2 linked regions of the Bdellovibrio bacteriovorus HD100 genome follow. The protein of the gene in region 2 binds, or shares a complex with, the protein of the main gene of each other region. Links are inferred from orthologs where the notes say so. Each region holds a gene or a part of one and is shown on either strand. Other genes may lie near its edges. The genes, in order: tsaD and tsaB.

Region 1 (10,059 bases), 3.1 Mb from region 2 along the record:
CGAATCCCAGTTCACTGAACACTTTGAAAAACAGGATTTCCCCAAAGTGAAAATGGGTCCTGCGGATGTAAAACTAAAAGAGAAGTTCTGGGCAGACTGCATGGTTGTTTGGGATAACCGTGGACTTCTGACTCCGGCTGTGGCAACTAAGGCGGCATGATCGCATATCTTGCCCCGGAAAAATTTCTGCCTGATCTTCTGGAAGAACTTAAATACGTAAAATCAGTTCACGGAAATCTGGTACTTACTGATGGGCCCCTGCAGAATCCTGTATGGGCCCAAAATATTTGGCTTGATGCCCAAATCATTCCTTTTGAATCCATCACCCAGGCCGCCAAGGCATTAAAGGCCCTAGGCAAACTGTGGGCCCCCTACACCATTGAAAATCACCGTCGTGCCCAACTGATTCAGGACCAGCTCCCGAAACTGCGCCCGCGCGTGATCAACTTTCTGGATCCACTTCCGGACAACAATCTGGGTGCCTGGATGCTGCTGGATAAAAACACGCTTTTGGCATCGCCAACCACGAACTCGCCGTTTCCATTAGGGGACGTTCAGTTCAATGAAGACAAAAAGAATCCTCCATCTCGGGCGTACCTGAAACTGTGGGAACTTTTCACCGTTTATGGTATCAAACCCAAAAAAGGCCAGAGGGTTGTGGACTTTGGCAGCTGCCCGGGGGGCTGGACATGGGTGCTGCAAACCGTGGGTTGTGAGGTCGTCAGTATCGACCGCGCCCCGCTGGAGCCGCACATCGCCGCTTTGCCTGGCGTGAAGTTCATGAAGACCAATGCCTTTAACGTGAAGCCCGAGGACATTGGGGCCATTGATTGGTTCTTCTCGGACATCATCTGCTATCCCGAGAAATTGCTCGAGTTGGTTCAAAATTGGCAAGCTTCAGGACTTTGCTCAAACTTCGTTTGCACGATAAAATTCCAAGGTAAGACCGACTACGAGACTTTGAAAAAGTTTCTGGCGCTCGAGAATGTACGTATACAGCACTTGCACCACAATAAGCACGAGGTCACGGTATGGATCAAAGCACCTTCAAGCTCATAGCGCGCGCTGACGAAAGAGCGAAACTTTGGGATGATATGGCCAAAGCCCGCGGCGAGTTTCTGTGCAAGGGCACGGAAGACTCTATCTGTAAGTTGCGTGTGGTGTTGTTCAATTCCAAACACCAGGCTTTGGAGTGCACTTTTGAATCGCCAACCCAAATGAAGGATCAGGAAGAATACCTGGGTCACTTTTTCTTAGGTGGTGAAAAATATTACTTCCAATCCAAAGCCCAAGTTGTCAACGGCAAGGTTCTGATTCCAGTTCCACAGGAGCTGTATCATCTGCAACGCCGCCAAAACTATCGCGTGCGCATCCCGGATGGATATCAGGCTTTCTACAACATTATTCTGGTGAATGATAAACCCCAGAAAATCACCGGCCAGTTGGCCGATCTGAGCAGTCAGGGCTGCCGTGTGGTTTACCGTTTGGATGCTCCGCTGATGAAAACCGGCGACAAAGTCACAGGTCACCTCCTGATCGGCAAAAGAAGCCCGATCGAAGTTCAAGGCGAAGTCCGCCACATCAAAGTCGACGACGGCAACAAGGTCATCCAAACCTTCGGCATCGAGTTCACCCCCCTGCCAACAATCCTGGAAAACAAACTCTTCGCCATCACCCTAGAAATCCACAAAGAAGTCTTCCGCCGCTAAAAGGTGCCTGGTGACTTTTTACACCTACAGCGCGTTATTCGCCGGTGGGTCCGAGAATCGTCGGATCCTGTTTGCGGATCGCTTCGTATTCTTTTTCCAGATCCTGCTGCTGTTGTTTCTTTTTTAACTCGGCTTGTTTTTTCTGATCAGCCAGGGCTTTTTTATTTTCTTCAAAGCGCTTGGTGTAATCGCGGTGAAGCTGATTGAATTCGTCGGTCTTTGAGCGGATGTAGTCGTCGAAATTCTTGCGTTTGTCGCGCATGTCGGCTTCAAACTGGTCGCGCTTTTCTTTCTGGCTTTCGTAAAAGTCTTTGCGCTTGGATTCGTGTTCGTCATAGAACTCTTTGCGCTCATCGGATGTCGACTTGGTTTTGGCGAAGGCCTTGCGTTTTTCCGCCAAGTCCTTGGTGAATTCATCACGCTCTTTTTTCTGAATCTTGCCGAACTGTTCGCGCGCCTTGGTCATGTCCTTATTAAACAGATCACGCTTCTTGTTCACGATAGAGCTGAACTTGCCGCGCACCTCGGAAGGTGTGCGGGACAAATCCGAAACCAGACCATCCATGAAGGCCTTTTCATCGTTGTCTTTTTTTACATTGACCGGGATGTTTTTACGAAGCTCTTCAAAAGCCTCGCGGTCGGCTTTCAAAGAGTAACTTTCATCGACCAGAGTGGTCGATTCAGGACCTTCGTTCTGAGCGCGGGACTCAATCGCTGACAGCAGGACGACCAAGGTAAGAAAAAGAACGTAAATCAAAGACCTTAGTCTCTGATTTTCATGAGACCTTAGTCTCAATGTATCTTGCGGCTTGGACCCCGCAGTTGCGAAAGCCGGTGATAAACTCATGCTGTCCTCCGTGAATTTGCTTCTTTTTGAGAATAATTGGACTCTACACAAAACACAACCCGCCGATAAGTGGGACATATGTTGTATGGAAGAAGAGTGATCGAACCTCAACGCGTGCCTCAGGGACAGGGTCCCCGCCGCTTCATATTGAACAAAGCCTTCCAGTACAAGTATTGCTGGTACATGATCACGGCCGTTGCGGGGGGCGCTATTTTGTTCCTGCTTCCGGCTTATTACTTCATCAATCAGAACTACGAACTGTTCAAAAGTCTTGCTTACGACACGCACCCCACGCTGGTTCAGCATCTGGAGCGCGAGATCACTTGGCTGCAGATCTTCCTGGCGGCAAGCTTTGTACTCCTGACCGGGGTCACATTGTTCCTGGTGATCCGCATGACGAAAAACCTGCTGTCCCCGCTGGTGGCGATGGAAAAGCACATGCACCAGCTGATGCTGGGGCAGTGGCATATTCCGGATTATCACCTGCCGGAAGAAGACGACTTCCGCGACCTGTCCATGACTTATGACTATTTCTATCGTGCTTTGAAAGCCAACACCGAGACCGAACTGAAGCTACTGGAAAAGCTCAGCATCGATCCACAAAACCGCGAGGCCTATGCCGCCTGGAAACACCTTTTGTCTGAAAAACGGGCCCGCTTGGGCATCAAAGAAGAGTTTATCCTTAACGAGAACGTCGTAGAGATGAACGAATTTGATCAGAAACGTCGCGTTTCATAAAAAAAAGCCCTCCGGAGAGGGCTTTTTCATTTTACTTTCCGATGTAAAGACTCCAGGCAAGTCCGAATGCCCATAGGCCACCCAGAATCAACCGCAGCGCCCAATTCACTTTAGCAAGTGATGGACTGACACCTTCCGTTCGCAAAAACTGGCAAGTGATTACAAGGAAGATCAACGAATGCCCATACCTGCTGGCATACGAAGGCAGAACCACTCCCATTAGCACACCAACTAGTACAACCCAAATCGGAACCTGAACGTTTTGAAGCAACCAAGCTCGAACATTGGAATTCATACTAGAATCCTCCTGGAATTCGATGACCATTGTTCACAACAATTCTCATCTTCGTTTGCATATTGCCCTCCACCGTAAAGTAAACACGAGCGCGATCTTGGGCATTTGGAGAAACAACATCTTTCGATTTGTCGTCATTGCACTCAGGCTTCCTAGAGCACTTCACTCCCCCCAGCGCCCCGCCAATCACGGCCCCACCCGCCGCTCCTGCAGCCCCAACTTGAGGCCCTCCTCCGATGCCAATTGCAGTTCCAATAGCAGCACCATCGCGGGCCCCATCGATAACGTCATCAATACAGGTGGCGACACATTTGTCTCTATCAATAACAAGATTTTGATTGTTGCGGTGATGTCTATTTGATTGATCTTCTGCGGTGGAGTCTTCTTCGACCTCAATATTAATTCCCGACAAAACGGCCTTCAAATTCCGACGGGCAGCGGGGTCTTTCTCCATCAAATAGAACTTCCCAATTGGAATAGCCAAGCCTTCGACGACACCCTTTTCTTCTGTATTTTCCAGAATCTTTCTATACATAACACCAGCATTGAAAGAGTCGTCCTTTTGCTGAACGTACTTCGAGAGGCTTTCGATCGCGCTGTACACCTCAGGATTCGCAACTACGTCTGCTTTAGCGAATACAGGAAGTGTAAAAATGGCGAACACAATTTTTAGGCAATGGCTTTTCATAAACAGTCTCCTTTGCATCGGTACTAATGCAGAGACGGTGCTAGGAAAAGCAGGCCTCAAATCCATTTAAACAGGGAATGAGGGCGATAAATCCATTTTTTGAGTTTTTTACAGTCCGATTTATTGGATTTCGGACATTCCGGACGCTATCTTGAACGTCGCAGAGATGAACGAATTTGATCAGAAACGTCGCGTTTCTTGATCGCCTCGCGCTTGTCGTGGGTCTTTTTACCCTTAACCAATGCAATCTGAAGTTTGGCGCGGCCGTTTTTGAAGTAGATCTTCAGCGGCACGCAGGAATAGCCTTTTTCACGCAAAGCCTCGAAGATTTCGTCCAGCTCATTTCTGTGCATCAGAAGCTTGCGATGTCTTTCCGGAACGTGATTGTTGTAACTGGAAGCTTTGTATTCCGCGATGTGCGCGTTTTGCAGGTACGCCTCATCCCCTTTGAAAGAGATGTAGGAATCCTTCAACTGAACATCCTTATTGCGCAGGGATTTCACCTCGCTGCCCATAAGCTGCAGACCCGCCTCGTAGGTTTCCACGATCGTGTAGTCAAAGCGTGCTTTTTTGTTCTCATGAACAATCAGGATGTTTTCGCTCATTTACTCAAATCCAAAATGCTTATACAGGGCCACAAACTGCTTCGGAGAAAGCTCCTCAGCACGGGCCGTTTCTTTAAAGCCCAGCTCGGCCAACCAGCCGACCATTTGCTCTTCAGTTAGCTTCTTTTGACTTAAAAGACCAGACAAATTTTTCTTCAAAAGCTTGCGTCTTTGCGCGAAGGCGCACTTTACAAATGTCAGGAAAGCCTTGCGGTTTTTGACCTCAGACTCAATACGTTCGAAAGAAAGCACCCGGCTGGCCACCTTTGGAGGCGGCTGGAAATCCCTTGGACCGGCATCCGTCACGGTTTCAATCTTCCAGAAAGCTTGTGCATAGACACTTAAAAGACCGTACAGATCACTGTCCACAGTGCCGCGGATTTTCTGGGCGACTTCCTTTTGGAACATCAGCACCATCGCTGCCACACCTTCATTTTCCAACGAACGCTCAATCACGATGCTGGATGAAATCTGATACGGCAGATTGCTGACAAAGACCACACGCTTGCCGGTATAGAACTGCTTCCAGTCCAAGCGAAGGGCGTCTTGCTCAATCACTGTCAAACCTTTTTCGCGCCAGTAAGCCGCAATGGCAGAGTCCAGCTCAATCAGCTGCAGCGGCAGATTCAGCTCTAACAACAGATCCGTCAATGCCCCCGGGCCGGGGCCCACTTCGACCAGTTCTTCCGGCGCAAAGGCCTTCACCTGATCGATGATACGATTGATGACCGTGTCGCTGACCAGAAAGTTCTGGCCCAAAGATTTTTTCGCGGCAATGCCCATGGCTTCTTGCGCGCGCTGCAGACGTTCGCGTGAATAACTCATTTAAAATCCGATGCAAGAGCTTGAGGGGACGGTCCCAGATCCAAAGCCGACACTTCACCGCGAGCCATGCGCAAAGCACCGACGTAACCGATCATCGCGGCGTTATCAGTACAGTAACGCAGAGGTGGGATCACCAAAGTATAACCTTTTTTGTCGGCCCATTCCTGAGCCCGCTGACGAAGACGCGAATTCGCGCTGACCCCGCCGGTCAGAATCACACGCTTGGAGCGGAAGACTTTCGCCGCCCGATCCAGCTTCGCGATCAGGACATCCACGATGGCTTCCTGGAACGAGGCGCACAGATCCGGCAGACGCTCCTGCACAAGTTCTGGTCCCAGTTGTTCAAGCATGCGCTGGCCGGAAGATTTTAATCCCGAGAAGCTCATGTCGAAAGTGTCATCATGGATCATGCTGCGGGGGAATTCGAAAGCCTGCGGATTCCCCGCCTTGGCCATTTGATCGACGCGCACTCCACCCGGGAACCCCAGGCCTGCCATCTTTGCAAATTTATCGAAACACTCCCCGGCCGCATCATCCTTGGTAGCACCCAAGATACGATAATCGCCCAGTCCTTTAATTTGATACAAACTTGTGTGCCCCCCGCTGATCGCCAAACCCACATATGGGTAACCAAAATCTTCCGGTGGAGCATATTTATCATCGCGCAAAAACGGCGCCAGCAAATGCCCTTCCAGGTGGTTCACACCCAAGAAAGGCAAATGTTTTGCCTGAGACAAGGACTTCGCAGTCACCAGCCCCACAATCAAAGCGCCGATCAAACCCGGACGATTGGTGACGGCAATACCCTGCACGTCAGACCAATTCATGTTGGCTTTCTTAAAGGCTTCTTCGATTAATGGAATTAAAGCGATGGAATGGTTGCGGGCGGCAATTTCAGGGACGATGCCGCCATAGATTTCGTGATCCAGATCCTGAGAGGCCGCCACCACAGAGTGAACCCAGCCGGTACGATCAACGATCGCGACAGAGGTGTCATCACAGCTGGTTTCAATGGCGAGAACTCTTTCAATCACAGTATTACTTTTTTAAACCCTTCAAACGGATCTTAGCACGACGAGCCTCTTCTGACTTCGGAAACTTGCTGACCACCTCGTCATAGAAGGTTTTTGCCTCGTCTTTCATACCCAATTCCTGGAAGGACACCCCGATTTTATAGGTCGCATCGGCAAACTTAGGACCTTTCGGGTTTTCATCACGGTACTTTTGGAAGTTCAGGATGGACTGTTTCCAGTCTTTTTTACCAAAGAACTCCTGAGCCGCTTCAAAAGCGTCCCTTTTAGCCTGTTTCGCGGACTTTTCAGCCTGAACCGCGGCTTTTTCAGCGCGCAGGGCATTTACTTCGGCATTCAACGCATAGATTTGTTTTTCCATGGTTGTGAGGGCTTCTTGCATTATGGCCACTTTGCCGTTCAGATCCTGATTCTGCTGCTGAGAGTTTCTCAGGGCGTTTTCCACACCTGAATGGCTGGAACCCAGCTTGTTTTCAACCACATCCACACGGCCGTTCAGCTCACGCATTTGCTCTTCAAGGTCGGCCACACGGCCGGAAGCATCCGCATTGGTCTTTTGCAATGTCACAACCTGTTGCTGCATCACCTGACGTTGCTCATTTTCACGAACATCGGTGCGGGTTTTCAAACAGCCCGTCAGCAAAGTCGCGGCGGCGACAACAAGAATGATCAACTTCATAAGACATCTCCAGTTTTTTGACGAATCAAACGAGCCGAATTCTCAGCTTTTTCAGCTGCCATGCGGGCACGGATGAATTGTTCTTTGGCTTTGCCGTAATCACGGTCTTCGAAATAGATGCGGCCTTTACGATAGGCTTCTTCCGCCTGATGCCAGTATCCGGGGGAATGGCGGGCCGCTTGAACAGAACGAGCCGCATCCAGTGCGGCTCGAGCTAAGGAATAGTCATCCAGGGGAACAGGCGCAGTTTGACAGCTGACGATCACCGTGAAAAGCAAAACTCCGATGAAAAGTCTCTGTAGGTTCACTCTGCGCCTTTCTGCTTAGATGTTACTGAGCAGGTACGAAGTTCGCACGGCGGTTTTTCGCCCATGCAGCTTCAGTGTCACCAGTCTCAAGTGGTTTTTCTTTACCGTAGCTGATAGTGCTCAAACGGTCAGCCGCGATACCCAAAGATACCATGTAAGCTTTCACCGCGTTGGCACGTCTTTCACCCAAAGCCACGTTGTATTCGATAGTACCACGAGAATCGCAGTGACCTTCGATTTGAACGCGAACAGAAGGATTTGCCTTCATCCACTCGACGTTAGTCGCGATATCTTTTTTGGAAGAAGCATCCAGGCTGGATTTGTCGTAACCGAAGTGAACAGTTACCAAACCAGAAATCTTGCCGGAATCAGAACCCATTGGATCAAAATTCAGCGGAGTGGAGTCAATCGCTGTGGACTGACCGCCCGTAGGCAAAGTCTCGATAGACTGATCAGACTGAGTTTGTTTTCCTTTACAACCTGCTACAAATGCGATGGCAACAAGACCAAGAGCCAATTTACGAACCATGATGTCCTCCTATGAACTTAGAGTCGTTATTATAACATTAAAAACTTTAATTTATAGCAGCTCATTGTCAAACCTTAGATTTCCAAAATTGATGTTGCGTTGCTGTACAGCCGGACCACGAACAGAGATTTATGCAAAAATACTCCGCAGTTTACAGCTTGGCGTCTCTATTTCTGACAATTCTACTTTCAATGTCCCAAGCCAAGGCACAACTTGAAGTGCCTCCGCAGTTAAAATGGAAAACCCTCAGAACTCCTCACTTCGAGGTGATCTTTAATGCCGAGCAGCAGGACCTCGGGTACCTGTATGCGGAAAAATTAGAGAAAGCCTATTCAGAACTTCGCTCTTACTTTCATTCCCGCCCTGACAAAACAATCGTCATTATCAACGACAAAACCGATGTCACAAATGGATACGCCACCCGAATCCCCTATCCACACATCATGGTCTATCCGGTTCTGCCCGGCCCCGAAGAAAGTCTTTCTGATACAGGCGACTGGGCGTTTGAGCTTCTGGCCCATGAATACACCCACATCCTGACGTTCGAACCCGCCAACGGGATCATGAAACCCCTGCGTGCGGTTTTTGGAACCATCATCGCGCCGAACATCCTGATGCCCCAGTGGTGGAAAGAGGGTGTGGCCGTAGAAATGGAAACCCGCCTGTCTGATCACGGCCGTCTGCGTTCGCACTATCAGGATGCCACCTTGCGGGCGATGGTCGACGCCAAAACCCTGCATGAATTTGATATCGCCGAAGCCAACGAAAACATCTACACCTGGCCCCAAGGGGCACGGCCTTATCTGTTTGGCTCTTTGATGTGGAGTCAGATGATCGCAGACAAAGGCACCAAAGTTGTCGGCGAACTGCACGAACGCCAGGGCGGCCGGGTTCCGTACTTTATTGAAACCCCGGCTCGGGACTATTTGGGGGCCAGCTACAGCTCTGAATACGACAGCATGATGAAAGAAACCGAACTGCGCGCCCTGGAGCAGCTAAAAACCCTGCGCGAAGTTTCACCGACTGCCACGATCACCCCGCAAAACAACTTCCAATCGGTCAGTGCACCGGCGATTTCACCTGACGGAAAACATCTGGCCCTGATCACCGAAGATGACGGCAATTCCCGCGCGGTGAAAATCCTGACCAAAGAAAAGGAAGGTCAAAGCTTCCTGGATTCGCGCATGACCGACACCATTGAACGGTTTAGTGAAAGCTTCATCCCGGCCACCCAAAAAGACGGCCCACCAACGGGAAGCATTCAGCGCATCAGCTGGTTCCCGGATTCCAAGCGTTTGATTTACGACAAGATCGACTACACCAACCGCATCCAAAGATATTCCGACCTGTTCGTGTATGAGCTGGGGGAAAGAAAAGCCAAGGCCCTGACCAAGGGACTTCGTGGACGTGAACCTGCCGTGTCCCCGTCAGGCAACCAGGTGGTGTTCGTTAAACTGGATGGCAATCGCACTCACTTGGGGTTGCTTCGCCTGACTGGCGAAAAGAATCCGTCATCAGAATTGCTTTTCTCCCCGCCGATGCAGCAGCGTGTATCCTATCCGACGTTCCTGGACGAAGACACGATCGTGTTTTCCCTGCGCACCGAAGATGGCCGTGAAAATCTGCACCGTTATTCCATTTCAACCAAAACTTCCGAAGCGGTGCTGACGGATTACCCCAACGCCCGCTTTGCACGAAAGACGGCCGATGGTGTGATCTTTGCCTCGGCCAAAAACGGCGTGCCGAATCTTTATTTGTCAGATTTAGAATTTAAAAACGTCCGCCCGATTTCCCACACCCTGACC
Region 2 (9,932 bases):
AAAGCAGTGAAGGCAGACGGTTTTTCGGATTTAGAAGTTCCCAGAAAATCCCCACCACCGCTAAAGACCAGACGATTCCCAGAATCACCCAACCCAAAGTTCCGCGCAAAGCCAGCAGCGCATACGGCGTGTAACCGCCGGCGATTTTCAGATAGATGCCGATATAGTCTAAGCGGCGATATAGTTTTTTTCTTTCACCACGGGTGCCATGATAGATGGTTGAAATGCAGTAAAGACCGACAGTACAAACCGCATACACACCGAAGCTGAAGATTTTCCAGGTGTCATGTTTTGTGGCTGCAAGCCCAAGAAGCAGAGCACACCCGACCAGCGCCAGCAACGCTCCGATGGCGTGGGTGACGACGTTGAGTCTTTCTCCATGTTCGATCTTCTGAATCATTCCCTAAAACCTGCTGAATTAAACCTGTTCCGTATAAGTCCAGCTTATCATCATTGGTGTGTCCAGAATGAACAAAAAATTTTAGCGGTCCAGTAAATTGATCACTTTTTAGAAACGAACAGATGATCGCGCAGATAGAAACGCAGAGGCCATTTTGCCGCTTCACCGGCATAATCAACACCCACACGCGCCGTGGGGATGATTTGTTTTTTGGAAACTTTGAAGTCCTCGTCCGTCACATACAGATCAGAACTTTTCTTCCACAGCTTCAGACCGTCATGCTTTCGGGTGATGCCGTAGTACTTGCAAAGCTTGCCCGGACCGTTGGTTTTTAAATCTTTCTTGCGCAGATTTTCCTGTGCTGGCAAAGGTTCCACCGCACGGATCAAAACCGCTTCCGGGTGTTGATGGGTGCGGGTCACAAAATTCAGGCAAAAATACATTCCATAAATCATATACACATAAGAATGCCCGCCATCCAGATACATGGATTTGGTGCGTTCGGTGCGACGGTCTTCAAATGTATGACAGGCGGGGTCTTCAATGCCTAGATAGGCTTCGGTTTCGATGATGCGGGCTTTTTGGATTCCACTGTCAGTGCGGATATTCAGAACTTTTCCCAGAAGAGACTGAGCCACCAGGGTCGTGTCTTCAAAGTAAAATTCTTGTGGCAGTATCATGAGGTTCGGCAGATGAAACTGATCTGGCGCCCGGACTTTTCTTTGTCCCGGCGGTAAGAATGAAATTCATTGTTGGTGACCGTATCAATATGCAGGTCAAACAAGCGCTCTAGGACGATCCCCTCTTGTTCAAGCTGGGTGCGCACGACAAGATTCAAATCCATCAAAGACTTTCCGTCTTCCAGATTCTGGAAGTACTGAGCGCGTTCCGCCGGGCTTAAAGGTCCCAGGCTGGAAAGAATCTGATCGCGCACGTCGTTTCCGACTTCGAAACTGTTTTTCTGGATGTGTGGGCCGATGATCACGTCCAGCTCTGAAGCCACAGCGCCTTCAGAAATAAGTTTCTGTACGGTCTTGGGGATAATTCTGTTGGCAACTCCGCGCCAGCCGGCGTGAACACCGGAAACTAAGCCAGTGCCATGATGATAGAAAAGCACCGGCACACAGTCAGCGGTGATCACACACAGGGCCAGATTTTTGGTGCGGGAAAAATGCGCGTCCCCTAGCACCTGATAGTCCAAAGAACTGTCCTTGCTTTCAATGACGGCATCGCTGTGAATTTGTTTTAGACGGACAAAATCAAACTGAGGATACGCGGATTTTAAGTCCGCCAGCGGAGCCGCAGCCCCACCGAAGAAAGCCGTGATATGCGGGGTTTTGAGTTCATATCCAAGCGGGGTTTTTTCCAGGTTCACAGTAAACCCCATTTTTTAATCAGCACCAGAACATCTTCAGGCCAGTCCTTTGTGAAGAACATGCGCTCTTTGGTGCGGGGATGGGTGAAACCCAGTTCTGCTGCGTGCAGCAGGAATCTTGGTAAAGTGCGAAGGTCTTCCTGGGTCGCGCGGGCTTCGATGGATTTGATCTTGCGATCGGCTCCATACAAAGTGTCACCGGCAATCGGCAGGCCGCTTTCAGACATGTGCACACGAATTTGGTGTGTCCGTCCGGTTTCAAGTTTTAGTTTCAGATAGCTCATGCCGCTTTTTCTTTGCAGCACTTCAAAGTGAGTCACAGCCCATTTGCCCAGACCCGGATCGTCGTTCGGATCAGTCAGGGGCTTGCGGTCATCCCCCAGTACAGAAGCATAACGTTTGCGATCCACCGGGTGGCGGGCCAGGAAACTGCGAACACTGCCGGACAGAGTGCGGGCGGTGCCCAGGCACACAGCATAGTAAATTCTATGCGTGCTGCGCTCTTTGAACTGTGAAGTCAGAGATTCATGGGCTTTGTCGTTTTTGGCAATGACGATGATGCCGCTGGTTTCTTTATCCAGGCGGTGCACGATGCCGGGACGTTCTTCGCCAAATTTCATGGAAAGATCATCCGTATGATGGATCAATGCATTCACCAAAGTGTCATGCGCATGTCCCGCCGCCGGGTGAACAACAAGGCCGGCGGGTTTGTTGATGACGATCAGATCTTCATCTTCAAACAGCACATCCAGCTTCAGATCAAAGGGCTGAAGTTCGGTCGGTTCAGGTTCTGGCAGTTGAATTTCAATCAGGTCGTTTTCTTTGATGGCGACAGAGGCTTTGGCGGGCTTCCCGTTTAGCAGAACCGAGTTGCTTTCAAGCAGGTGGCTTGCGCGAGAACGGGTGCCGATTTCAGGAATAAGCGCCATCGCTTTATCAAGGCGAAGTCCACTCATCTCTGCTGTGGCAGTGACCGAAATAGTCGTGTTGTTCTTATTTTCCAAGTTTGTTTTTAAAGTGTGTCATGTAAGAGTCGGCGACCTTTTTTTCGTCCAGACCCAAAGCTTTGGCAATTTGCACCACATAACCACGAACGAAAACCACAACCGGCAGATTGCCCGGATCCATGTTTTCAATGGCTGTGACATAGTAGGAATTGATTTTGGTGATCTCACTCATGCGTTGAGTGGTGATCTTTTTGTACTCACGAACCTTTTTAAGGAAAGCGCCATCCCAGTCAGTGCGGGCGGCGATTTCTTTTTCAAAGGATTCATCCTTCTGATAAGCCGCTGCTGGTTTTTCAACTTTGGTTTCAGGGAAAACCTGCTTGCTGGCTTCCAGGATGGACTCATATGTCAGATCGTTCAAAGAAGAACGGCCGGACAAAAGTCTTTGATCATAGATATTGCGAAGGATTTTGTTACCAAGAACCTGATAGGCCTCTTCGATCACAACCAGAAGCTCACGGGCTTCCTGTTCAGAGAAAATAGTGTAGATCGCCGGATTGTCCCCGGAATAAGTCGAGCGAGCGCGCTCATAGGCCGTCGTCACCTCATGTTGAGGGGCGTTGGCTGTGAGTTCCAGGACTTCGTAATAGTTGTATCTAGACGTCGCTTGCATCGTAGCTATTATACTACGGCGCGAAGCTCCTCTGGAGCAATAAGTTGTTTGCAGGTTGCCAAAAATTGTCCTGCAAGGGGAGTGAAGGGTTGTGCGACAAGGACGTGTTCTCTCACACGCACGGACTGCCACACCGCATTGTCATAATCAATCGCACCGATATAATCAATACCAAGGTCGTAGTACTTGTTACAGACACTTTTCATCGAGTGACCCAAGTCATCGTTGGCCTGATTGCGGGACGTATTCACCAACAAACGAACTGGTGTTGAGGAAAGAGCTTCAAAGAAGTCATAGTGAATGCCGGTTTCTTCTTTCAGATAAGAGCGGAAAGAAAACGGTTTGCTCAAAGTTCTTTGGCGGTGATTTCGCAAAGTGGAAATCATGTTGCCGTAAGCATCCGGCGTGGAATTTTCACGCAGGGAATAGCACATGAAGGATTCAATAAAACGATAAGTCTTTTCGATGCTGGTTGGTTCCGGAGTCGTGATCAGGAACTTTTCATCAGCGACTTTGAACAGCTCCAGGTGAGCTTCCAAAGCCCCAGCCCCCAGGTCCACGATCACATAATCAGCACGCAGATTTTTCAGCTGCGGGATCAGGCTTTGAATCTGGTTGTGGGAAAAATCAGTCGGTGTCCAGGAATCCCAGAAGCCCTGAACGTAAGAAAGATGCGGATACGGAGTCGGGATCACCAGCTCTTGCAGGGTTTTAGCACCTTCAAAGTAGTGACGGATATTCATGTGGGAAGGATTCAAACCCAGAACAGTGTGGATGTTGGAACCGGAAAGATCCAGATCCACGATCACGACGGAGTGGCCCAATTTGGAAAGAGTCATGCCCAGGGAAGAGGATACAAACGTTTTACCCACACCACCTTTACCGGAAGCGACAACCCATAGTTTGGTGTCATGGTCTTTATTTGCGTGGGTCGGTTTGAATTCCAATACAGCCTTATCCATGGTTGCATCCTCTTGCTATTTCAATGGTGAGATAAGAATCCCTTTTTTTGTCTCTTCGGCTTCAGAGGCGCGAATATAAAGAGGAACAAACGATTTCCAGTCCAAAGTTTGACCTTTTTTTGCACGGGCTTCCGCCATCAGACCCAAAGTGGTCGCCAGCGGATAGTCCGGCAGGGTGGAATCGCGATGCATTTTCTTGGAAAGTTCTTCGGGGAAGTACTCATGATAAGCCTCCCACCCGTCACCAACGACCAGGACGTCCTGACTGATGTGCTGGGAAAGTTCCCGAACGGGAATGGCCGCCGGGCCTTTCAGATACTTCGGTTCCTCACCGGACATATCAAAAAGACCGGTGTACACCATGTTTTTATAGGCATTGATGATGGCCAGAACCGGTTTGTCAGATCCGCGCGCGCGTTCAGCCAACAGAACCAAAGAATCAATTGTGACTAGAGGTTTGTTGAAGCTGTAGGAAAAAGTCTTTCCCGCATTGGCGGCCACACGGATGCCGGTGAAACTGCCCGGGCCCTGGCCCACGGCAAAGACGTCGATGTCTTCAAGTTTTAATCCGGCTTTTTGCAGGCAGTGTTCAGTGAAAGGAGAGATGATTTCGCTATGGGTTTTTTGTCGCAAAGTGGTTTCCTCGGCGACAATTTTCCCATCCACGATGATGGCAACACCGCCGACGGCGGTGCTGGTTTCCATAGCTAGTATTTTCATAGACCAAACAAGCGGGTGAAGTCATTAAACAGGGCAAAGATCATAAGACTCATCAAAATCGCCAGACCCACTTGCTGGGCGATTTCCATTTTCTTCATGCTCAGTGGAGCACCTTTGACCAGCTCAATCACATAGAACACCAGGTGACCACCGTCAAGGACCGGCACCGGCAGCAAATTCAGGATGAACAGATTCACAGAGATAATAGCCATCATCTGCAGGAACTGAGTGATACCGATCTTGAATGTTTCGCTGGCCGCCTGACCGATAGAGATCACACCACCGATGTTTTTCGGAGAGATCTTGGCCTGGAACAAACGAACAAAGCTCATGACTGTCATGACCGAGACTTCCCACGTTTTTTCTGTGCCGCGGATCAAAGCATCCACCGGGTTGGAAGAACGAAGGGTCATCAGTTCCGGCATAGCGATGTTCGGAATTGGCGAAATACCGATGGTATAACGTTTTTCCTCGGCACCGGAAGCGGTCATCTGTGTGGTCATCTTCGGAGTGATTTCAAGTTCGATCGTTTTGCCTTCACGCAGAACCGACAACGCCACCGGATTTTTGCCATCGAAGGACTTGATGTTGTTCAGGACATCTTCCCACTTGGACAAAGTGATCTTGTTGATAGTCACCAGACGGTCCCCGGCACGAAGACCTGCGGCCTGAGCCGGGGAGCCTTCAATCACGCGGGACAGATACAATTCGGAACTTTCAAGACCCAAAGAAGCCAGTGAAAACGCCTTGATGGATTCAATCGGCGCCATAGTCACGGTGATGGTTTTGTCGGCCTTGTCGCCTTCGCGCATGCCCATCACTTCCAACGTCAAAGGCTCTTTGGCGCTGAATTTTGCCAAAGTGTCTTCCAAGGATCTCCAGTAAGAAACCTTTACGCCATTGATACTGGTGATGGTGTCACCGGTGCGCAGACCCAAAGCATGCAGCGGAGATTTTTCCAAAACCCCGATCGTTGTGCCCGCAGAATAAGGAGAGATCCCTTCCACATTGGCCATGTATTCATAGCTGGAAAGAACATTTGGATTTGGTTCCGGCTTGGCGGTGGTGGAAACCGTCAGGGATTCACCCGTGCCTTCACGTTTCACATCGACATCGATGTGCAGGTCATGACTTTCTTTTAAGGAAAGGGTGCGCTGGACATCTTCCCAGGTGGTGATCGGCTTTTGGTTGATGGAAACAATCTGATCCCCCGAGCGGAAGCCCGCCGTGTAAGCCGGGGAGTCTTTCGCCACATCACCCAGAACCGGGATCTTGGCATCTTCACCAATCAGGGCCACGGTGAAGAACACCAGGATCGCAAAGAAGAAGTTCATCAACGGACCGGCCAGAACGATGGCGATACGCTGCCATACGTTTTTATGGGTGAAAGAGACTTTCTTGTCCTCTTCCGAAATGCCTTCGCCGTTTTGTTCGCCGAACATTTTCACGTATCCACCCAGCGGGATCAATGAAAGCGCATAAGTGGTGTCACCTTTTTTATAGGTCAGCAGCTTTTTTCCAAAGCCCAGACTGAAGACTTCAACACGCACTCCGCACCAGCGGGCGACAAGGAAGTGTCCCAGCTCATGAACGAAGATCAGGATCCCCAGCAGGATGACAAATGGAACAATTGCAGACAAACCAGATTGTAAGAATGAGAAAATATCCATTGGTCCATTCTAGAGTGAGCCAAGGATTAAGGGGTAGAAAATTAAGGGATTTTTCCTGGGGGGCTCGACGTTTCTCTTAGGACAAAAGATGAGATAGAATCAAAACTCCGCCCAAAACAACAGGACTTGCGAATAGGACCCCATCGACTCGATCCAAGACACCACCATGACCTGGCATGATTTTGCCCGAATCCTTCACATCCGCCACACGTTTTAGCAAAGATTCGAAGAAGTCTCCGAACTGGCCCACAAACCCAGAGATGCCACCCAGAAGCAGGAAGACACCCACGCTGTTTTCCGGAAACAGGAACAACCAGCAGATCAGACCTGCCGCCACAGAGCCGATGATGCCCCCGATAGAACCCTGCCAGGATTTTTTAGGGGATACAGAAGGCATGACTTTGTTTTTGCCAAACAAGACGCCAAAAACATACGCCAGAGTGTCGCCAGCAAATACTACCGCCAGCAGGAAGATGAACCAGTAAAGTCCATACGCCTGATCCAATAAACGGAAAGCAAAGGAAGGCAAAAGACCCATATAGAACAGACCCAGCGCAGATTTTGCCTGAGCTGAGGCCATGTATTCCAGATTGCCTTCTTTGTGAGAAGACAAAAGAACTGTGATGATCATCACGATGGTCGCCAAAGCATAGATGATGGAACCCATGCTCAAAGAAGTGATCGACGCTGCGAACACGGCATAGGTCATCAGTCGGAAAAGAGTTTTTATGACTTTGGATTTTTCATTGTGGAACAAAATGCCGATCAGTTCCCAGTTGCCGATGACAACAATCAGACCCACGGCGATTTTCAGTCCCAGAACCCCCAACGAGACATAAAGTCCGATGATGATCGCAAGGGCAATAAGGGCCGAAACCGCTCTAGTTAGGAAGCTTTTCATGGTTGTTGTCATTGGATGAGACCTTGCCATAACGGCGTTGTCTCATCGCAAAAGCCTGAAGGGCTTCGTCGAGGTGAGACTCGGTGAAGTTGGGCCACAGTACTTCTGTAAAATAGAATTCAGAGTACGCAGCCTGCCACAGAAGGAAGTTCGAAAGTCGCTGCTCGCCGCTGGTGCGGATGATCAGATCCGGATCCGGCGTCGGGAAAGTGCTCAGGGCGGAGTTGATCACGGATTCGTCGATTTCCGCAGGGGAGATTTCCCCGGCGGCGACTTTTTCCGCGATATCACGCACGGCCTGGGTGATTTCCTGGCGAGAACCATAGCTCAAGGCAAAGACCAGATTCAGGCCTGTGCATTGAGATGTGGCTTCGATGGATTTTTCGATGGCATTGGCAACATCTAGAGGAAGGCGGGACAGATCGCCGATCACCGAGAAGCGGATGTTTTCTTTGACCAGATTTTCGGTTTCGCGTTTCAGGTAACGGCTCAGGATCAGCATCAAAAGGCTTACTTCCTCTTGAGGGCGGAACCAGTTTTCCGTGCTGAAAGCGTACAGGGTCAGGTTTTTGATCCCACGGCGTGAACACGCCGTGATGATCTTTTTTGCGACACGGGTGCCTTTGATATGCCCGAACGTGCGAGGACGGCGTTTGAGCTGAGCCCAACGACCGTTCCCGTCCATAATGATGGCAATATGTTTTGGCATTCCCATGATCTTTTGAAAGTCCCTGATTAGATGGTCAGGATCGCTTTTTCTTTTTCTTCAGCAACCTGATCAACTTTCTTGATGAAATCGTCAGTTACTTTCTGGATGTCCGCTTCGGCTTTTTTGCCTTCGTCTTCGCTGACAGCTTTGTCTTTTTGAAGTTTTTTGACTTCATCGTTGGCATCACGACGAGCCATACGAACAGCTACGCGTGCTTCTTCAGCGATTTTCTTAACTTGTTTCGCCAGGTCTTTACGGCGCTCTTCAGTCAGGTCAGGAACTTTCAAGCGGATCACTTTACCGTCATTCATTGGGGCCATGCCCAGTTCAGACTTGATGATGGCTTGTTCGATGTCTTTAAGGATAGCGACTTCCCAAGGTGCAATCAGGAAGGATTTTGCATCCGGAGTGGAGATAGAAGCCACCTGGGATAGCGGGGATGGAGTTCCGTAGTAGTTCACACGGATACCGTCCAGCATGGAAACCTGAGCACGGCCTGTACGAACTTTTTTAAGTTCTTCAGACAAAGAGTTCAGAGTCTTTTCCATTTTTGCTTGTGCATTCTTTTTAACGTCTGCGATAGCCATAGCTGTCTCCTTATTAATGTACCAGCGTTCCGATGGTCTCACCCTGAACGGCTTTCAGGATGTTGCCCGGTACAGTGAGGTCAAAGGTGATAATAGGAAGTTTATTGTCCATGCACATGCTGATCGCCGTGGAATCCATCACCTGAAGTCCGCGGTTGAGCACGTCGATGTAGCTGATCTTGTCGAATTTCTTCGCGTCAGCGTGTTTAGCAGGGTCTTTGTCGTAGATACCGTCCACTTTGGTTGCCTTCATGATCACCTGGGCGTTGATCTCCATGGCACGAAGGGAAGCAGCAGTGTCTGTAGTGAAGAAAGGATTTCCGGTGCCAGCACCGAAAATCACCAGACGATTCTTTTCAAGGTGACGAATCGCTCTGCGACGGATGTACGGTTCAGCAATTTCAGCCATTTCGATGGCGGTCTGAACACGGGTAGGAACGCCTTGTTTTTCCAAAGCGTCCTGAAGAGCCAGGGCATTGATACAGGTCGCAAGCATTCCCATATAGTCAGCACTTGCGCGATCCATGCCCTCAGCAGAGGCGGCAACACCACGATAGATATTGCCACCACCGATTACCAGGCCAATTTGAACGCCCGCCTTGTAAGCCGCTGCCACGTCCTGCGCGATCTGAGTGATCGTTGCAGTGTTGATACCAGTCCCTTGCTTTCCAGCCAGGGCTTCACCACTTAGTTTCAGCAATATACGCTTATAAACAGGCTCTTTCAAACTAGTGTCCTTTCATCTGAGCAGCAACTTCAGCTGCGAAGTCGTTGGTTTTCTTTTCGATACCAGCGCCCAGTTCGAAGCGAACGAAACGTTTAACAGTTACGTCTGCACCGATTTCTTTACCAACAGATTTCGCCAGGTCAGACACTTTCATGTCCGGGTTCTTAACGAATGGTTGATCAAGAAGGCAGTTTTCAGCAAGGAACTTGCGGATTTGACCTTCAACGATTTTTTCGATCATTTCTGGTTTTTTGCCGGACT

The links.
Region 1: the proteins of tsaB (region 2) and tsaD are in contact, whole or in part, in a solved structure (PDB 4WQ4), measured with the Escherichia coli proteins. The link is inferred for Bdellovibrio bacteriovorus HD100 from one-to-one orthologs.

What each region holds. Positions count from the first base shown.
Region 1 is NC_005363.1:589,221-599,279, reverse strand. Bases 4,723-7,590 are described here. They hold tsaD (tRNA (adenosine(37)-N6)-threonylcarbamoyltransferase complex transferase subunit TsaD), read right to left. Parts: upstream 6,742-7,590; coding sequence 5,704-6,741; downstream 4,723-5,703. Other genes in these bases: BD_RS02890 (DUF4398 domain-containing protein), read right to left, coding at 7,414-7,590; BD_RS02895 (tetratricopeptide repeat protein), read right to left, coding at 6,746-7,417; rsmA (16S rRNA (adenine(1518)-N(6)/adenine(1519)-N(6))-dimethyltransferase RsmA), read right to left, coding at 4,883-5,707; smpB (SsrA-binding protein SmpB), read right to left, coding at 4,723-4,882. Outside these bases: BD_RS02945 (hypothetical protein), read left to right, coding at 1-160; BD_RS02940 (SAM-dependent methyltransferase), read left to right, coding at 157-1,059; BD_RS02935 (flagellar brake protein), read left to right, coding at 1,032-1,709; BD_RS02930 (hypothetical protein), read right to left, coding at 1,744-2,466; BD_RS02925 (hypothetical protein), read left to right, coding at 2,653-3,294; BD_RS02915 (hypothetical protein), read right to left, coding at 3,591-4,277; more of smpB, read right to left, coding at 4,424-4,722; more of BD_RS02890, read right to left, coding at 7,591-7,725; peptidoglycan-associated lipoprotein Pal, read right to left, coding at 7,748-8,254; BD_RS02880 (TolB family protein), read left to right, coding at 8,446-10,059.
Region 2 is NC_005363.1:3,656,470-3,666,401, reverse strand. What follows is about bases 3,218-5,958. They hold tsaB (tRNA (adenosine(37)-N6)-threonylcarbamoyltransferase complex dimerization subunit type 1 TsaB), read right to left. Parts: upstream 5,063-5,958; coding sequence 4,373-5,062; downstream 3,218-4,372. Other genes in these bases: rseP (RIP metalloprotease RseP), read right to left, coding at 5,074-5,958; BD_RS17325 (P-loop NTPase), read right to left, coding at 3,404-4,357; BD_RS17330 (helix-turn-helix domain-containing protein), read right to left, coding at 3,218-3,395. Outside these bases: PAQR family membrane homeostasis protein TrhA, read right to left, coding at 1-400; BD_RS17345 (DNA-3-methyladenine glycosylase), read right to left, coding at 502-1,080; peptidoglycan editing factor PgeF, read right to left, coding at 1,077-1,775; BD_RS17335 (RluA family pseudouridine synthase), read right to left, coding at 1,772-2,779; more of BD_RS17330, read right to left, coding at 2,769-3,217; more of rseP, read right to left, coding at 5,959-6,747; BD_RS17310 (phosphatidate cytidylyltransferase), read right to left, coding at 6,824-7,648; BD_RS17305 (isoprenyl transferase), read right to left, coding at 7,629-8,363; frr (ribosome recycling factor), read right to left, coding at 8,384-8,944; pyrH (UMP kinase), read right to left, coding at 8,958-9,671; tsf (translation elongation factor Ts), read right to left, coding at 9,673-9,932. UniProt on the Escherichia coli protein: Required for the formation of a threonylcarbamoyl group on adenosine at position 37 (t(6)A37) in tRNAs that read codons beginning with adenine.